DNA from 3 places in the Arthrobacter sp. NicSoilB11 genome. Region 2 is predicted to be linked to each of the others. Evidence: riboswitches for the same ligand, from Rfam matches in the RefSeq annotation. Region 2 holds a riboswitch; each other region holds the start of a gene.
The links. A riboswitch is a leader RNA that binds a small molecule or an ion and turns the genes downstream of it on or off. The one in region 2 is predicted to bind S-adenosylmethionine.
Positions count from the first base shown of each region.

Region 1: it holds a riboswitch for S-adenosylmethionine, as region 2 does, so the genes downstream of both, LDO14_RS07060 (homoserine O-acetyltransferase) here and LDO14_RS12870 (aminotransferase class V-fold PLP-dependent enzyme) in region 2, are expected to answer to the same signal.
Region 3: it holds a riboswitch for S-adenosylmethionine, as region 2 does, so the genes downstream of both, LDO14_RS02890 (cobalamin-independent methionine synthase II family protein) here and LDO14_RS12870 (aminotransferase class V-fold PLP-dependent enzyme) in region 2, are expected to answer to the same signal.

Region 1 covers NZ_AP024657.1:1,522,869-1,526,112, forward strand. The annotation lists gene LDO14_RS07050 (VOC family protein) at 1-194, opposite strand, end outside; SAM riboswitch class IV at 413-527, shown strand; gene LDO14_RS07055 (bifunctional o-acetylhomoserine/o-acetylserine sulfhydrylase) at 571-1,893, shown strand; SAM riboswitch class IV at 1,994-2,109, shown strand; gene LDO14_RS07060 (homoserine O-acetyltransferase) at 2,122-3,237, shown strand.
Region 2 covers NZ_AP024657.1:2,772,254-2,775,497, forward strand. The annotation lists gene rsgA (ribosome small subunit-dependent GTPase A) at 1-106, shown strand, start outside; gene hisN (histidinol-phosphatase) at 151-963, shown strand; SAM riboswitch class IV at 1,116-1,229, shown strand; gene LDO14_RS12870 (aminotransferase class V-fold PLP-dependent enzyme) at 1,266-2,684, shown strand; gene LDO14_RS12875 (class I SAM-dependent methyltransferase) at 2,787-3,244, shown strand, end outside.
Region 3 covers NZ_AP024657.1:589,652-592,895, forward strand. The annotation lists gene LDO14_RS02885 (uracil-DNA glycosylase) at 1-472, opposite strand, end outside; gene LDO14_RS02890 (cobalamin-independent methionine synthase II family protein) at 674-1,882, opposite strand; SAM riboswitch class I at 1,896-1,999, opposite strand; gene LDO14_RS02895 (SipW-dependent-type signal peptide-containing protein) at 2,256-2,951, shown strand; gene LDO14_RS02900 (S26 family signal peptidase) at 2,970-3,244, shown strand, end outside.

The DNA.
Region 1 (3,244 bases), 1.2 Mb from region 2:
GAAGCCGGGTGGTCCAGGACCTCTACGACTTCCAGGTACTTGTGCCCGGCGAGCGGGATGATCATATTCCGGGTTCCGAACCGGGGGTGCACCCCGCCCTTCACTGCCTCAACGCCGAGGGCAGATGAAATACGTTCGGTAGTGGCCGCGAGGCCATCTTGTTCACAGGCGTAAGAGACGTGATCCATGCGCATGGCAACATCTTGGCACTTTGTGATCCGGCTCTCAGCTAAGGGTACCCTTACTGGAAAAGGGCCGGGAAAAGGGCCGGGAACATGGGCAAGAAGGACGACGGCGGCGTCCCCGGCCGGGTGCGGGGCGGCCCACCTGTGGCGGCTCGAAAGCCATGCAGGGCGACCTTGTTCGTCACAATGCTGTCCACGGCGACTACCCCGTTCCTAGACTGGGCGCAGGTCATGAGCGCCAGCGCCAAGCCCCGGCTCGCTGGCCGGCAACCCTCCACCCGCGGTGGGGTGCCCCGGGTGAGGACCTGGCTGTCCGGCAAGAGCCGGAAGCAAGCGCGGCCCGTACTGCCCCACGCATTCCGGGCCCATGTCATAGGAGACTGAGATGTCCAACGGATGGTCTTTCGAAACCCGCCAGATCCATGCCGGCCAGGAGCCCGACAGTGCCACAGGAGCCCGCGCGCTCCCCATTTACCAGACCACGTCCTTCGTGTTCCCCAGCGCCGAAAGCGCAGCCAACCGCTTTGCCCTCGCCGAACTTGCACCCATCTACACCCGGATCGGCAACCCCACCCAGGATGCCGTCGAACAGCGGATCGCCAGCCTTGAGGGAGGCCTGGCCGCATTGCTGCTGAGCTCTGGCCAGGCCGCCGAGACGTTCGCGGTGCTGAACATTGCGGAGGCGGGGGACCATATTGTGGCGAGCCCCAGCCTTTATGGCGGAACGTACAACCTGTTCGCCCACACCCTGAAGAAGTTCGGCATCTCGGTCACCTTCGTCCAGGATCCCGACAACCTGGACCAGTGGCGCGACGCCGTCCAGCCGAACACCAAGCTCTTTTTCGGTGAAGTGGTGTCCAATCCCCGCCAGGACGTCCTGGACATCGAAGGCATCTCCGAGGTGGCCCACCAGGCAGGCGTGCCACTGATCGTGGACAACACCCTGTCCACGCCCTACCTGATCCGCCCACTGGAGTGGGGTGCGGACATCGTGATCCACTCCGCCACCAAATACCTGGGCGGCCACGGCTCCGCAATTGCCGGCGTGATCGTGGACTCCGGCAAATTCGACTTCGGCAAGGACCCTGAACGGTTCCCCGGCTTCAACACCCCGGACCCCACCTACAACGGCCTGGTCTACGCCCGCGACCTAGGCGCCGACGGTGCGCTGGGTGCCAACCTCTCCTACATCCTCAAGGCCCGCGTCCAGCTGCTGCGCGACCTTGGCTCGGCGGTTTCCCCCTTCAACGCCTTCCTGATCTCCCAGGGCCTGGAGACGCTGAGCCTGCGGGTGGAACGCCACGTTGCCAACGCCACTGAAGTGGCGCGCTGGCTGGAAGGACGGGACGACGTCGAATCCGTCGCCTACGCCGGGTTGCCCTCCAGCCCCTGGTACGAGCGTGGCCGCAAGTACGGGCCCAAGGGAACGGGCGCCGTCGTGGCCTTCAACCTTGCCGGCGGAGCGGAGGCGGGCAAGCGCTTCGTCGACGCCCTGGAGCTGCACTCCCACGTGGCCAACATCGGCGACGTCCGCTCCCTGGTCATCCACCCGGCGTCGACCACCCACAGCCAGCTCTCGCCGGAGCAGCAAGCGGTGGCCGGGGTGAATCCGGGACTGGTCCGGCTCTCTGTTGGCCTGGAGCACATCGACGACATCCTGGCCGACCTGGAAGCGGGTTTCCGCGCTGCCAAAGACGCCCAGAGCTAAAAGCGCGCCAGGGCTGACGCCGGAAGGGCCGGCAAGCGGGGAAGTCACAACCAGTCACACTCTTGGCCTGGAGCGGGGGGTGTTTCGTACACTCGAACCAGGTCATGAGTGCCAGTGACAGCCCCGGCTTGCTGGCCGGCAACCCTCCATCCGCGGTGGGGTGCCCCGGGTGAGGACCTGGCCTGCCGGTCAGACGACGGCAGGCAAGCGCGTAGAAGAGGTCTTGCCATGACGGTTACCGTCGCCCGAACCACCATCCCCGAACACGGAATTGTCCGCTACGCCTCCATCGGAGGGCTGGAACTCGAAGCCGGGGGGCACCTCCCGGACGTCACGCTGGCCTACGAAACCTGGGGCACGCTCAACGCCGACGCCAGCAACGCCATCCTGATCGAGCACGCCCTGACCGGCAGCACCCACGTGACCCGCGGCGACACGGACGAAGAAGGCTGGTGGGAACAATTGGCCGGTCCCGGCGCTCCCGTGGACACGGACAAGTTCTTCGTGGTGTCCGTCAACATCGTGGGCGGCTGCTACGGGTCCACGGGCCCGTCGTCGGCCGCCCCGGACGGAGCCCCCTGGGGCTCCCGCTTCCCCCTGGTCACCCTGCGGGACAGCACGGTGGCAGAGGCCCGGCTGGCTGACCAGCTGGGCATCAGCAGCTGGTTCGCTGTCCTGGGCGGATCCATGGGCGGCGCCCGCGCCCTTGAATGGGCAGTGACCTACCCGGAGAGGGTGCAGCGCTGCGCCGTCATCTCCGTGGGTGCCGCGAGCACGGCGGAACAGATCGCCTTCGCGCAGGCCCAGACCCTGGCCATCCGGCAGGACCCACACTTCAACGGCGGCGACTACTACGGCGGCCCCTGCCCGGAAGCCGGGCTGGCACTTGCCCGGCGCATTGCCCACATCACCTACCGGTCCGCGGCTGAACTGGAAGGCCGCTTCGGCCGGGAACCCCAGGCGCCGGAGTCGCCCCTGAAGGGTGAGGCTCTGGCCGCCCGCGGCCGCTACCAGGTGGAAAGCTACCTGGACCACCAGGGCAGCAAGCTCGTGAAGCGCTTCGACGCCAACAGCTATATCGCCCTCACCGAGGCGCTGATGAGCCATGACATCTGCCGGGGCCGCGGAACCCTGGCCGAAACCCTGGCCAGGTCCACCGCCAGGTTCTTCGTGGCCGCCGTGGATTCGGACCGGCTGTATTTCCCGTCGCAGTCCCGTGAGCTGGCCCAGGCCCTGCCGGGGGACGTGGACGTGCACGTCATCCAGGCGCCGATCGGGCACGACGGGTTCCTGACAGAGATCGGGCAGCTGGGCAGCCAGCTCCGGAGCAGCTTCCTGGCCTAGCGCCCCG
Region 2 (3,244 bases):
CGCAGGTCCCACCGGCGCGGCCCGGCTGGCCTCGCTGCGGCGCCTGCTTGGCACGGACCCGAGGATGGAAGCACAGGAAACCAAGGAGCTCGGCAGCGTCAACTGACGCGTTCTCCCGGCAGAACCGTCCACAGACGGTAGTTTGGAACCATGATCCAACCCGCTTCGAGCTACAACGATGACCTGCGCCTGGCCCATGTCCTGGCCGACTCCGTGGATGACCAGACCATGAGCCGCTTCAAGGCCCTGGACCTCCACGTTGAGACCAAGCCGGACCTGACGCCGGTCACCGACGCGGACAAGGCCGCCGAGGAAGCCATCCGGGGCCAGCTCTCCCGTTCACGCCCCCGCGACGCCGTCCTGGGCGAGGAATTCGGCAGCACCGGCCACGGTTCCCGGCGCTGGATCATCGACCCCATTGACGGAACCAAGAACTTTGTCCGCGGCGTTCCCGTATGGGCCACGCTGATCGCCCTCGTGGATGAGGGCGAACCGGTGGTGGGCGTCGTCAGCGCCCCGGCCCTGGGCAAGCGCTGGTGGGCGGCGAAAGGCATGGGCGCGTACATGGGCAGGTCCCTTGCCGCCGCCACCCGCCTTCGCGTGTCCAACGTGTCGAAGCTTTCCGACGCCTCCCTCTCCTACTCCAGCCTGGGCGGGTGGAAGGAACGCGGAAACCTTGACGAGTTCCTCGGCCTTACCGAGGATGTCTGGCGGACCCGGGCCTACGGGGATTTCTGGTCGTATTGCATGGTGGCCGAGGGCTCTGTGGACATCGCCTGCGAACCCGAGCTGAACCTCTATGACATGGCTGCCCTGGTGCCGATCGTGGTGGAGGCCGGCGGCCGGTTCACATCCCTGGAAGGCGAGGACGGCCCGTTCGGCGGGAACGCCCTGGCCACGAACTCAATCCTGCACTCGGAGGTCCTGCACCGATTGAACCCGTACCTGGACGATCTGCTGTAACTCACGCGCTTTCCACGTTTGAACGAATAATGCGACGCCGGACACCTCCCAAGGCAGGTGCCCGGCGTCGTTTATTCGGCGGCGCGTAACAAAGCCCTTAACAATTGCCGCGGCTTCAGTCCTGGCCGCCCCATGTCCTACGCTTTTATGCAGGTCACGAGTGCCAGCGCAAAACCCCGGTTTGCTGGCCGGCAACCCTCCATTCGCGGTGGGGTGCCCCGGGTGACGACCAGGCCGGTCCGGAGCGGATGCGGCAAGCGCGGATTCCACTATGCCGGAGTCCTGTACCAAGTGAGGTCTCTGTGACAACTGCCACCGTCTCCCCCCAGCCCGTCATTGCCGAAGCTGCCGTCCCCCATGCACGCCACGCCGCAGCCGGCCGGCCGCTCGCTGCGGTCACCGGCGCCGAAATCCAGGCGCCCCTGATTTCAGGCGGCCACGTGCGGTACGCCAACCTCGATTACGGCGCCTCCGCCCCGGCACTGTCCGTAGTGTCCGCTTACCTGAATGAGATCCTCCCCTACTACGCCAGCGTCCACCGCGGGGCAGGATACGCATCCCAGATCAGCACCTCCGTGTACGAGAACGCGCGCAGCATCGTCAGGGATTTCGTGGGCGGCCGCCCGGATGATTCGGTCATCTTCACCCGCAACACGACGGATTCGCTGAATCTGCTGGCCGGCTGCCTTCCCGTGACCGATGGCCGCCACGACGGCGAAGTGCTGTACCTGGACATCGAACACCACGCCAATCTCCTGCCGTGGCAGGGCGTCCCGCACCGCAGCATCGTCGCCGCCGACACCATCACCGGCACCCTTGAGGCCGTACGTGCCGAGCTTGGACAGGGCGGTGTCAGCCTGGTCGCGGTCACCGGGGCCTCCAACGTGACCGGCGAAATCCTCCCCATCCGGGCGCTGGCCGCGCTGGCCCACGAACATGGCGCACGGATCGTGGTGGATGCGGCCCAGCTCGCGCCGCACCGCCGCATAGACATCAGCGCGGATGACGTCGACTACCTCGCCTTCTCCGGCCACAAGCTGTACGCGCCCTTCGGCGCCGGCGTCCTGGTGGGGCGCCCGGACTGGCTGGACGCCGGCGTCCCGCACCTCGCCGGGGGCGGCGCCGTCAAGGAAGCCAGGCTCGACGGCGTCAGCTGGGCCACCGGCCCGGCCCGCCATGAGGGGGGCTCGCCGAACGTCCTGGGGGCCGCCACGCTGGCCCGCGCCAGCCAGGTCATTGCCGGCCTGGACCAGGAACGCTGGCACGCCCACGAGTCCGCCATCCGCTCCTTCCTGGTGGAGGGACTCCAGCGGATCGACGGCGTCACGGTTCACCAGATCTTCAAGGACACCAACCCCGAAACGGACACCATCGGGGTGGTCAACTTCTCCGTCGAGGGTTACGACGCAGGACTGGTGGCTGCGTACCTTTCGGCAGAGCATGGCGTGGGCCTGCGTGACGGGCGCTTCTGCGCCCACCCCCTGCTGAAGCGCCTGGGCCTGCCGTCCGGTTCCCTCCGCGCCAGCTTCGGCGTCGGTTCGCGCCTGGAAGATGCCGAGCGCCTGCTGGCCGGCATCCAGGCGCTCCGGAGCAACGGGCTGGGCTGGGACTACGTGGTGGACGCAGGCCGCTGGGTCCCTGCCAACGACACCCGCACCTACCCGCACTGGGCGCCCAACACCCCTGGAACAGCCGGCGCAGCGCCCTGCATCGACGACTGACGCCGGAGACCGGCCACTCCTGTTTCAGCCGGCTGACCGTGTGCCAGGGGAATGCGGTAAATTCGAAAGGTACCGCAGGACGTCAGCTGAAGGAGGCCACGCGTGGTTCGGGGTGGCCCCAAGCTTGATCACGGGCGGCGCAGGGAACTGGGCCAGAGCTTCCAGGACGGCGGCAGGCACTACCAGCGCGTCCGGCCCGGCTACCCTGAGGAGTCAGCCCGGTGGCTGGTGCCCGCCGACGCCCATGAAGCCCTCGACGTGGGTGCCGGTACCGGAAAATTCACCGCGCTGCTGCTGGACATGGGGCTGGACGTCACGGCCGTGGACCCCTCGGCGGACATGCTCGCCCAGCTTACGGAACACTACCCGGCTGCCACGGCGATGCCGGGGACTGCCGAGGCCACAGGCCTGCCCGACGCCAGCTTCGACGTCGTCACCGTAGCCCAGGCGTGGCACTGGTGCGACGCCCTGGCGGCAAGCACCGAACTGGCCCGCGTGCTGCGCCCGCACGGAACCCTCGGCCTGGTGTGGAACCAGCTGGACACCTCAGTGCCCTGGGT
Region 3 (3,244 bases), 2.2 Mb from region 2:
CCTCGGTCTTCAACAGCAGGTTGGCCAGGCGGTTGGCTTCGGTGCCATGCGCCACGATCACCGAGGCGCGGGGGACCAGGGCCAGGAACTTCAGCAGGGGCTTCAGGCCTGACTGGATCTGGTCCGGAGTGAACTTGCCGTTGGCTTCGCCCGGGACGTGCCAAGGGTGGACGTTCCACGGCATGACGAACTCCGGGCGCAGGCCAAGCTTCCACTGGATCCCCAGCATGCGGGTAACAGCGTCCTGGTCGCCGGGGGTGATGAACCCGGACGGATCCACCTCGCCGATGTTGGAGAACAGGCTGATGATGCGGCATTCCTCCACGTCGTGCATGGGGTCCACGTAGGGCACCACGGTTCCGGGCTTGGCCTCCTGCAGGGAATCACACAGTTCGTTGACGGCGGCAACGCTGGGTTCGTAGCGGCGGCTCATGAGCTGTTCGTGGAATGTTTCGGGTGCCAGGGCTGTCATGAAGTGCTGGATCTCCTGCGGGGATTGGCGTTGCTGCCGCCACGGACATGGGCGCACGGCGGCACGGCACATCAGTGGCGGTTGATTGGGGTGGACCAACTCCTGGTCGGCCTACTCCAGTTTAGCAAGCCCAGGCAAGCGAAACGCCGGCCGCCCCTTCCGGTGATGGAAGGCACAGCCGGCGCGTCGGTGCGGGAGCGGCTAGAAGAGGCGCTTCGAGGCGCGGCGGGCACCCTCACCCAGTGCCTCCAGCTTGGCGAAGGCGATCTGCGGGTGCACCCTGCCGCCCAGGCCACAGTCGGTGGAGGCAATGACGTTCCCGCGGCCCACGAGGTCCGCAAAGCGGACGATCCGGTCCGCCACCAGGTCCGGGTGCTCCACCACATTGGTGGCATGCGAAACAACGCCCGGGATGATCACCTTGCCCTCGGGGAGCTTTGTGTCCTCCCACACCCGCCATTCGTGTTCGTGGCGGACGTTTGCCGCTTCAAAGGAATAGGCGCCGGCGTTGACCTGAAGCACAGAGCCGATGATGTCGGCGAACGGGATGTCCGTGGTGTGTGGGCCGTGCCAGGATCCCCAGCACACGTGCAGCCGGATCTGTTCCTGCGGCAGGCCGCGCAGCGCCCAGTTGGTCGCTTCGACGCGCAGCTGGATGAACTTCAGGTAATCGTCCAGGGACGGCTCGGGATTGATCTGGTCCCAGCTTTCGGCCAGGGACGGATCATCGAGCTGCACCGTAAGGCCGGCCTCGATGATGGCCTTGTATTCCTCCCGCATGGCATCAGCGCAGGCGTAGACGAGTTCCTCGTCGCTCTTGTAGTACTCGTTGGCTACCCGCGCGCATGAGCCAGGGGAGAGGGAGGCCACGAAGCCATCCGTGAGGCCTGCGGCGGCGAGCCCGGTCCTCAGGTTCCGGATGTCCGAGGCCACCAGGTCCTGGCCCGTGTACGTCAGCGGTCCGGCGATCTTGGGCTGGGCAACGCTCCTGCGGTGGGTGAGGATGCCGGATGCGGGATCGCTGTAGGCCTCGTTGAAGGCCTGCCGGTCGCGCCGGTCCGGGAACGAGGTCAGGACAACGTTGCCGGGGGACGAGCGGCGGACGCCGGACTCGGCCCAGCGGTCCACGGTGGTTGGCTCAAGGCCCCCGAGCCGGGCGAAGGAGTAATTCCACCACGCCCCGTAATCCACCGAGCTGGACATGGTGTGCCCGTACTCGCCGTCGTTGGGGATGTCGATGCCAAGGTCCTTCTGGCGCTGCACCACGTCCACTACGGAGGCTTCGAGGAGTTCCAGGAATTCCGGCGTGATGCCGTCGGCTTCCTTGGCGGCGTTGGCCGCAATGAGTTCAGGGGTGCGGGGCAATGAACCGGCGTGGGTCACGCGGATATGGTCGGTGTTCTGGGACATGCTGGAATCTTCCTTTCCATCGGTCCTGGCAGTAGCACCTTCGGCCGGCAGGAGTCTGCCGGGACGTGGTTGCTGCGGCGTCATTGAGCCAGGTCTCTCGGCCGCTCCGGATGGTTCACTCCCACCTAAAGCGACAGCGTGGCGGCGGGGCAACTCGGTTTCATAATGTGGCGCGGCAGCGTCCGTCGGAGCGCGTCCGCACGATTCCGCCGGAGAAAGCGACAGTTGATAACATTTAATACACCGACTTGACTTTAATTAGTAAGTAATGATGATGTAGAAACATCGGTCTTTTGGGGGAAATATCGATAATCCCCCATACCAGTGTCCCGGTTCCTACCGTTCGGGGTTTAATTCTAATTTGGGGGAAATCATGGTTGAATCAACCAGCGCTAAGCCGCGCTCGCAAAAGGCTAATAAAGTCCGCGCTATTCTTGCCGGCGGCCTTGTCTTGGGGATCGGCGCAGCCTTCACTCTCGCTGCGTGGACGGACAACGAGTGGGTCTTCGGCCAGAGCGGGAACGGCGGCGGCCCGGGTACCAAGGTCTACCACATGCAGCAGAACACGTGGTCCGGTACTTCAAGCGAGGCGGTTTGGGCTGACGAGCCGACTGCTCCCGGTGGAGCCCTGACATTCAGCGTCAATGCTGACGATCTCGTGCCGGGGTCGACGGTCTACGCCCCGATGCAGTTGCGGGCTTCCGACAAGTCCCAATCATTGGTGGCCACGCTGACGGGGGCTGCCCGGCTCGACGGAACTGATTCAGCCACCAACTCTGCAGCGCTGTACGGTGCTCTTCGGTACCAGCTGAAGAAGGAGGTGGACAAGGACCTTTGCAACGCCACCAACTTCTCCTCCAATGGAACTGATCTTGTTCCTGTTGGCTCGACCCTGAACACCCGTTCGGACACTCCGATCAACCTTCCGGCCGGAGCTACGGACGCAGCTGCGGGCACACCTGTGAGTCTTTGCTTCGCAATGACGCTCCCTTCGAATGCAAGCGTTGATCTTCAGGGATTGCGGACCACCCCCTTGTGGACCTTCAGCAGCACCGTAGGCCAGTCGTAGCCGCCACCCGTGCTTCGGATGTCCGCCAGGCGTGAGTCCGGGTTCCGGGCGGCGGCCGTGCCGTCCGGAACCCGGCTCCCGCCGGGGGTGGGAAGCGTGGCCCGGGGGTTCAGGGAGGTATTGCTTTCCGTCGTTGCCCTGCTGGGACTGGCATGCATCCTCTCCCTGGTCCTCGGCCTTTTCTTCAAAGCGTCCTTCGTCGTTTTCCGTACGGGATCGATGGAGCCGCTCTATCCAGTCGGTGCGCTGTCCCTGACCGTGCAGGTCACCGCCAAGGATCTCGTCCCGGGCGA